Regions from separate parts of the Paenibacillus sp. FSL W7-1088 genome, predicted to be linked through region 1. Evidence: riboswitches for the same ligand, from Rfam matches in the RefSeq annotation. Region 1 holds a riboswitch; each other region holds the start of a gene.
The links. Region 1 has a riboswitch for cyclic di-AMP ahead of MKY42_RS10965 (C40 family peptidase). Riboswitches for the same ligand answer to the same signal wherever they lie in the genome.

Region 1 (2,203 bases):
GTAGGCGCCATGAATATGATCAGTGATGAAGAATTGGATGCACTGCGTTTATCGGGTGAAAAAGTAAGGGTAGTACGGGACGAAATTCAGTCCAATGATGTGACAGGCATTGTGGTTGCCTGGGACGGGGAGCAGGTGCTCATTCGCCGTCAGAATCGTCGTGTGGTCAAGCTGGACCGGAATTATCAGTATCAGTTGTTCAGCGAGCCACGTAAGAGTCCGCTCGAAGAATAGGACATGCGTTTTTTAGGTTCATTTACCATGGGTGTTTTGGCATAATTGCACCTCTCGGGTGAAAAGATAGGTACAGTGAGAGCTTGTAACATATCAGCCGAGAGGATGTGCGGTAACCATGACATTGATGAATGATAAGGTTCATGCCTATAAAGATCAGATTGGTGAATTAAGCGACGTGCTGCCAGCTGTGGTGAAGTCTTATCATGAGTTCACTGGAGAATGTTTTCAGGCTGGGGAAATTGATGCCAAGACCAAACAGCTGATTGCACTGGGCATTGGTTTGTTTGCAAACAATGAGGTATGTACGTTTTACCATGTGGAAGAGGCGCGTGCCAAAGGAGCGACCGATCAGGAGATTATGGAGACGGTTGCTGTGGCTGGAGCCGTAGGCGGAGGCCATGCGTTGTCTCAAGGTGCAATGAGAGTACAGAAGGCTCTACATTAAGTATAGAAGTCTACAGCACAGCGGATTTGTAAACAAAAGCCCCAAAACAAAGAGGAGGTCCCGGATTCACCCGGAGCCTCCTCTTTGCGCTATTTCCAATCAAACTTATATTTTGCCCAGCATTTTGTTATACATAAACTGACCTGTTACCCGGCGTGCTGTTACATAACGATCATTGAAATATGGATTGGATAATTGGGTGATGCTGACACCCTTACTGCTGGAAGCATGAGCGAACTGTCCGCCCCCGATATATACTCCTGTATGAGAAATGCCATTGCCCATCGTATTAAAGAATACCAGGTCACCTGTACGCAGATTAGCTTTGGATACCGGTGTTCCGGCCTTCGCTTGCTGCTGGGAAGTACGTGGTAATTCAATGCTATATTTGTTGAAAATATATCTCATAAATCCAGAGCAATCAAACCCGGCGAGTGTCGTGCCGCCCCATTTGTAAGGAATGCCTGTCATGTTGTTAACGACGGTGTTAATACTGCTTGCCTCTGTGCTTGCTGCACCGGATGTAAATAGAACTGCTGCTCCAAAAATAGAAATGATAAGCTTTTTCAAAATTGTTGTTCTCCCTTCGATGCCTACGGAGTTAGCTAAGGGTTCGGTAGAAGGTTCCCTATATTTCCTATGTATAAGAATAATTCACCCAAAATGGTTCCCCCGTTTTCAAACATGAAACTCGGCAAATGAATAATTAAGTTTTTGTAACCTTTTGAAACTATATTGCATAAATGCGAAAATGTCAAACCGATCTTGAACCCTTCTTATCATCTCAATGTTAACGGAATTATCGCTTTTTATGTAGAAATAACTCGAATGATGGGTTCTAATAAATGACAAAAAAGTAACTACTGTTTCAGAAGGAGAGAAATTGGACAATTTATTGGCTTTCTCACATCCAATTAGACGATAATTATAGGTTGTCCAAAGAATTTGTTACATGTTGTTGCAAATATTGACAAAATTCATCTTTTTGCATAGAATTCTTTTTGTGCATTCCATTTATTGGATTAAAAGAAATAGTTTGATTATAAAACAAATATAAGGGGGATAGATTAGCAGGGGAACAGTTTGCAGAAAATGAATTGAGGAGTGTTTCTAATCTATGTTGAAGGCAAAAACAAGGTTTGCATCTTTGGTTATGGCATGTACAATGGTTTTCTCCGTTGTCGGAATGGTATTTCAGCCTGCTGCTAAGGTCTCTGCTGCAGACGCCTCTGGAACGACAGCAAGTATCTCGGACATTTTGAAGAATCAACATCCAGACGGGGGATGGAAGAAGGATTACAAAGAAACAAGTGGTGAGTGGGCCAAATCTACGATTGATAACAAAGCTACATACTCAGAAATTAGAAGGTTAGCCAAGGAATTCAAAAAGACGAATGATCCGCGTTATTCGGCTGCTGCCATCAAAGGAATCAACTTTTTGCTGAATATGCAGTACTCCAATGGGGGTTGGCCACAGGTATACCAAAGCTCCGGTTATCACAAGCACATCACCTTCAACGA
Region 2 (2,203 bases), 2.0 Mb from region 1:
AGAAGTCGGATATTCAAAAGGGTGCCCTTCAATCACATTCTCGTGATTAAGGGACACCCTTTACTGTTTAATTTAGATTTAGTTGGAATCACATATGATGATGTGCAGCTACGCTTTGATTTTTATTTCAAAATGTAAAGTTCAACATCCTGAATACCAAATGTGCTCACGGATTGTTTGCTGCCAGGAATAAAGATATCGATCTTATGGCCTTTAATGGCGCTGCCCACATCACGAGCCGTAGCGACAAATGCCTGTTTTGGCAGTCCTGGGTGTGTATGACCTGTTACCAGTACCTTAGTTCCCAATGGAATAATACTTGGGTCTACTGCAATGGTTCCCAATTCGAGCGGGTTACCGAAGTAGTCCACAGCACCCCATCCTCCATTTTCGGAAGCGTCCGCGGAGTATGCTGTTGCTTTGACATCGACCGCTTTGCTGTAATCAAACGTTTTTCCCCAGGCTTGTACAACTTTACTATCTGCATTAACGTCAAGACTTGCAGTAGTGATCGTTTTAGCCTCCGTTTTAGCTTCTGCAGCAGAAGCTGTGTACGTTGTTTTTCCAGGAATCGTAATTTTCAAACCACCATAAATGTTGTAAGCTGAAATGTCATTGTTAGCTTTGATAAGAGCGTTAAGTCCAACTCCGTATTGTTTGGATAAGGTATAGAAGGTATCCCCCTCTTTGGCCACATGAACTGAATCAGCGTGAGCCGGAACGGCCTGAATGAGCATTGCTGCTGTCAGCAAAGCTGTTGCTGTTTTGGCTATACGTTTCTTGTTAATCATGGTCTTCCTCCCTCATTATGCCTGCGAAGTTAGTTGTCGGATTCGGATGGAGGAAACCACCCTATAGGTTCAATTACATTAAGAATTTATGTAGCCCTAATTCACCCCAAGCCGTGTGCAAATGATTCTTCCCCAAGCACACTCTGCATCGTTACATCCCCCGCACTCCCAACTCCGGAAGTTTCGGCAGGAACAAATATATCACAATTTTGTAACCAAGAGTCGTAGTAAATGTTACCATCTGTCTAATTCACTTCAACATCATGGCTGAATCTAAGCGGTTTTTTTCAAAAAAATGTCTATTTGAGCTTATATCGCTGATGACAGAAACGTTACTTTTTATGTTAATCCGTGCGTTTCCTTACATAACAAAACAATCCCTGCCGACGGGTCGTCGACAGGGATGTATGAGGGGATGAAATTCTCATCCAAAGTATAGATTTTGCAATTTCATCCTGATCTTCATCCTGAATAACTTGGATGTATTAGAGCACTTTAGCAAGGAAGTCACGTGTACGTGCATGCTTGGGCTCACCGAACACTTCAGCAGGCGTTCCTTCTTCTACAATTACCCCGCCATCCATAAACAGGATGCGGTCACCCACTTCGCGTGCGAAGCCCATCTCATGCGTCACAATAACCATGGTCATGCCGCCCTCTGCAAGCCGCTTCATAACATCCAGGACTTCACCCACCATTTCAGGGTCCAGTGCAGACGTTGGCTCGTCAAAGAGCATGACATGCGGCTGCATCGCGAGCGCTCTTGCAATAGCTATCCGTTGTTTCTGTCCACCGGACAGCTGATTTGGATAGGCGTCTTTTTTGTCAGAGAGGCCCACCGTCTTGAGCAAATCTGCACAGATTTGTTCCGCTTCATGTGCAGGCTGTTTCTTCACTTTAATGGGAGCAATCGTAATGTTCTGCTGCACCGTTTTGTGCGGAAACAGATTGAAATGCTGGAATACCATCCCCATTTTTTCACGAGTTGCATTAATGTTGTGTTTCGGGTCAGTGATCGAAACTCCCTCAAAGTTAATCTCACCGGAAGTAGGTTTCTCCAGTAAGTTCAGACAACGCAAAAAGGTACTTTTCCCCGATCCGGACGGACCGATGACCACGACAACCTCGCCTTTGCCAATCGTTACGTTAATGCCTTTAAGCACTTCGTTCTTATCATAGGATTTATATAATTGTCTAACGTCTATCACTTGCACCCAACTTCCTTTCCAGTCGACCCAGCAGTTTGGACAAAATGAACGTCAGCACAAAGTAGATGGCTGCCGCAATCAGGAATGGATTCATCCCTTGATACGTAATATTTTTGACCACACTTGCCTGGTACATAATGTCCACCATACCGATAACCGAGATAATGGAGGATTCCTTGATAATGGTCACGAACTCATTACCGA
Region 3 (2,203 bases), 2.3 Mb from region 1:
GCGAAACCGCAAATCTGCTCATCCTCTCCCAGCACCACCGCATATTGTTCCTTCCGTAGCTGGGGATCGCCGAATTCTACTTCAAGTGCTTTCATTTGCTCCCAGGGCAGCCAGCTATAAATATTATAAGGCGGGTCATACTGCCAATCGCAGATGAGCTCCGCATGTTCTTCTTGCATGGGCACAACGTGAAACGTCACAGGGGCTTCATCCATACAAAACTGCACGCTCCTCTCATTGTGAACAAGCGATAATGATTTTGATTTGTCCATATCTATATCCATATGTCATTCCATATCTAAGCTTGTTTTCACTCTACAAAAGAGGCGTTCATTTGGCAAGTCCTCGTTTTAGAAAAAAAAGTGAAACAAAAGTTCCGGTAATTTCGTTTATATTATAGTAGGATGGGTAAAAACATGATAAGAGCACGGACGAAGCAATGAAAATAGCTCTAAAAAACTTAAACTTAGGTTTGATCGCTATCCCGAATGCTTTGAAGGAAACGAAGCACAAAAAAACCGCCGGATCCATTCCTGCGGAGAATGTACCAGACGGTTCTATTATGCTTCGTTACAGTAGTTTTATTGTTCCAGCATGACGTTGCTCAGCTTGTCCCTAGTCGATGGCCAATGTCTCATATGCGTCCGTGCTCATAATGCGTTTAGCGCCAACATAGCGGTTAGCCCAGTAGCTTTCACTTAATTCGCTGATGGTAACTCCTTTGGAAGAAGAGGAGTGTGCAAACTTTCCATCCCCTACAAAGATCCCTACGTGCGAGACCCCTTTACCCGTTGTATTGAAGAATACCAGATCACCTGGTCTCATTTCCATACGGGATACCGAATCACCCATGTCGAATTGTGAACTCGATTGGCGAGCCAGATCAATACCCAGCTTGTCGAATACATAACTTGTGAACCCAGAGCAGTCAAAGCCGTTAAGCGTTGTTCCTCCGCTTTTGTATGTAGTTCCCATTGCTGAATCAATGACTTGGTCCATTTTTGAATCTGCGAATGCGCTGCCTGCTCCAAGCGATAATGCAAATGTGAGGCTAAGTACAGCTGCGGTTAATTTCTTTTTAAACAAGAGATATACCCCTTCCAATGCCTGCGAGGTTAGCTTAAGGATTCGGTTGAAGGTCCCCTATGATCCCTCTGTTGCAAGATCAATTCACCCATAACTGGTTCCCCCGCTTCCCAGGTGCTAGGAATTTGGCTATGCTAGTTATGCACCTGCGAAATCAAGAAATGACGATTAAATTTTAAGTAGTTACAAATATGAAGGTAAAGATTACAAAGTTGTTACTAAAAACTCACTGCGATTATTGTAACAGAGGTATATCACTTTGGCAACGTTTAACAACAAAATTAGCAAAAAAAACCTCGACCTTTGACGGGGAAAGGTCGAGGTTTGCTTGTTTAAAGGCTTTTGATGAAAACAACTTTACATAGAGATGGTAACCATTTTTAACCGTGCACGTTAATCCTTGATCGAATTGGACTGCCATAACCGGAAATGGGCGCATATTTTCCATAGGCTTAGCAAGCACCGGGCAAGTGGATACGTCTGTTGTAGTATAAGACCAGTTAAACCCGTTAGTAACCATGAAGCTGAAGTAAAGGCACCAAAGACCAGCAGATGAAGGCCGCCCAGCATGACAGCGATGCCGATCAGAGTGATGACCTGGCGTAGTGCAATCCATAGAGCTTGAAACGTACCACGCGCTCCGCCTTCCCCATCAGGAGCTGAGATACCAAACTGCATGTAGAGCAGGATATGATGGATAACCCACCCGTATACAATCCAACCAGCAACATAGGGAATACCAGGCAAGAGCAGATGGAGGGAATGAAAACCTTCCATAAAGATAGAATAGAGCTTTGGTGCGAGCCAATAAGCAGGCAGCAGCAGCAAAAGGGTACGAATGGTGTAAAGCAACAGCATCGGTTTCCACAAATTTTTGATGCCACGAATGAATGGAATGCGCTCTTCCGAATGATTATAATGCTGGAGCGAGTAGAGCAGCCCTGCCTGAATGAGAGGGCTAATCAGCATCCGTAGCAGCAGCATAGCCCCTAAAATCCATAAATAGCGATGGACCTCCGGATTCGTTGTCAGGCCGAGTTGGCTCTCCATTTTGAATAAAATTGTACTGAGTTCCCCTACATCAGGGTCAGGATAACGCAGGAGCAGCGGGACCACA
Region 4 (2,203 bases), 2.3 Mb from region 1:
GTGCAATGCGCTTTAGAATACGCTGGTTGATGGCCGACCCACCAGTCTCGATCGTATCTGCCTGAACCGCACGTCGAATAGCTACGGTGTCGTCACGACCTTCCACCACGATCACTTCTTTTATCATGTTCCATTTCTTCCTTTCTAACGCAAAAAGAAGAGGAGTATCCTCTTCTCTGCCAAACGGCGGGGGAGACTGAATTCAGACCCCTCCGCCGCATATTCCGCATGAATCATTCATGCTTATATTTTATAGCATTCCCATTTCAAAGTAAAACGATTTTAGTTCGCTTCCGGCTTCACCGGACCAATCACATATACCGTCTTGCCTTTCTTCCGTCCGAAGTTCAGGGCATGCTTCACACTATCATAATACACATCAATTTTGTTGCCTTTAATGGCACCACCTGTGTCTTCCGCACGACGGAAGCCAAGGCCCTCGATATATACCCACCAGCCAATTGGAATGACTTTGGGATCAACCGCAATGGTACGTCCCTCGGTTACCCGAGTACCTGATGCCGTTTTTGTGCCGATACCGGGCTCTTCAGAAGAGTATGCCGTCATGGATACATTTTTCAACACTTTAGAATATTTAAAAGAACTGCCTGAGACGGTAATTACTTTGCTGCCCGAGGCAGCGGTTTTCTTCGAGTTCGTTGTTGTTGCTGTTTTTGTCGTGGAAGTCTGCGCCGATACCGTCTGAATCACTGGCTCTTTCACAACAGGTTTGGCTTTGGTACCAACGGCGATCACTTTATCAACGCGATTCGTTGCGACCGATTTGCCCACCATTTTTTTGGAGACCAATTCTCCATCCTGGAACACCTTTTCAATATGCTGTACAAGTGTGCCTTCTTTACCGCTCACAACGACACGATTGTCGCCTTTGTACAAGCTAGGGTCAGCCGTTTTGATCACTTTGTAAGCAATCGGCTGTTCCACGTCCACCGTACGCTTTGTTACACGCACTACACGGATTTTCATATCCGCTTCAATAGTGGTTCCAAGCGCCGGATACACTTTGTCTTCACTTGCAATCTGAATACCTGATTTTTTAATCGCATCTTTTACCGATGAATCGGTTGTATACAGAGTCTTGGTGTCTCCGTCTGCCGTAATATTAACTGGAACGGCCCGCTCAATAACGATGCGGTCTCCATCTGTGATCGCCCCATTCAAGGGCATGGATACCTGATCGTGAGGGCTGACTGTGATTGACTGCTCCTCCAGCATTTCCTGAAGCATTCCTGTACGAGTCTCTACCGCTTGAGCTTTGCCATCAATAACCAGTGAAATTTGTTTCCCGGCCTGACCGTAAACGACTAACAAGATCATGATTGTAAGCGCAATTGAGAAAATCGCGATCAATGCCATTTGACGCAAGTTCTCATGCTTCCACCGCAACGCGAAAGACTTACTGGATGATCGTGACTCATGGGTCTCTTCTGGTTGGAATGTGCCCACTTCTCCGTCCTCCTTCATAGCCTCGCCGTCTAAAGTAATGCATGATGTCTTTGACGCGACTATACCAAATTTTCTACAGAACACAGATCGGACCAACATAATCCGGTTCTGCACCATGAATCAATCTTCGCAACATGATGTCATCCTCCTGAATACTTACCGTATGATGACCGTATTTCTTTTATTCAAAAACAAAAAAGCCAAAGAAAGAGTTTAAGAGGAACTCTTTCGTGGCTTCCGAATGATTCTGAATATCGGAAATTCATGCACGAGGTTGCCTCTCTTTTTCCGCTTGCGAGGTTAGCTGTCGGGTTCGGGCGAAAGAGAGCCGCCCTATCTCCGGTCATCCGCTCATGGCGGACGCCCTTGAATTCACCCCGAGACCCAAAGAAGAAATCAAATATGGCTTCGCAGATTTATACGCTGCTTTTGGGTCAGCGCATTTTGCGCATCGGCTGAAAACACCGATGTTTAAGCCTTATTGGTTCCCCCGCTCTCCGTTAACGGAGACTCAGCGAGACTGATTCATGAAAGTAATGTTGTTTCATCGGAAAGTGTCCCTTTGTTCATCCCCCGAACATCTGTCCAATTTTCCGCACAACAATTCACTGAAAAGATGATATCCTGTTTCTATGCATGTTGTAAAGCGTTGTTCAAGTACGTTTTTCTAAATATTTGGTTAAAATATTGTAATATTCTTGATTTATTTGGATCAAAAAGCAAATTAACTCCGCCT

Region 2: another riboswitch for cyclic di-AMP. It lies ahead of MKY42_RS19340 (3D domain-containing protein); the one in region 1 lies ahead of MKY42_RS10965 (C40 family peptidase).
Region 3: another riboswitch for cyclic di-AMP. It lies ahead of MKY42_RS00535 (C40 family peptidase); the one in region 1 lies ahead of MKY42_RS10965 (C40 family peptidase).
Region 4: another riboswitch for cyclic di-AMP. It lies ahead of MKY42_RS00150 (3D domain-containing protein); the one in region 1 lies ahead of MKY42_RS10965 (C40 family peptidase).

What each region holds. Positions count from the first base shown of each region.
Region 1 is NZ_CP150216.1:2,361,529-2,363,731, forward strand. It holds gene MKY42_RS10955 (hypothetical protein) at 16-234, shown strand; gene MKY42_RS10960 (carboxymuconolactone decarboxylase family protein) at 353-682, shown strand; gene MKY42_RS10965 (C40 family peptidase) at 788-1,252, opposite strand; cyclic di-AMP (ydaO/yuaA leader) riboswitch at 1,258-1,389, opposite strand; gene pelA (pectate lyase) at 1,800-2,203, shown strand, end outside.
Region 2 is NZ_CP150216.1:4,324,744-4,326,946, forward strand. It holds gene MKY42_RS19340 (3D domain-containing protein) at 123-791, opposite strand; cyclic di-AMP (ydaO/yuaA leader) riboswitch at 794-990, opposite strand; gene MKY42_RS19345 (amino acid ABC transporter ATP-binding protein) at 1,277-1,999, opposite strand; gene MKY42_RS19350 (ABC transporter substrate-binding protein/permease) at 1,986-2,203, opposite strand, start outside.
Region 3 is NZ_CP150216.1:109,981-112,183, forward strand. It holds gene MKY42_RS00530 (GNAT family N-acetyltransferase) at 1-215, opposite strand, end outside; gene MKY42_RS00535 (C40 family peptidase) at 616-1,086, opposite strand; cyclic di-AMP (ydaO/yuaA leader) riboswitch at 1,090-1,227, opposite strand; gene MKY42_RS00540 (hypothetical protein) at 1,480-2,203, opposite strand, start outside.
Region 4 is NZ_CP150216.1:32,816-35,018, reverse strand. It holds gene rnmV (ribonuclease M5) at 1-127, opposite strand, end outside; gene MKY42_RS00150 (3D domain-containing protein) at 283-1,467, opposite strand; cyclic di-AMP (ydaO/yuaA leader) riboswitch at 1,741-1,994, opposite strand.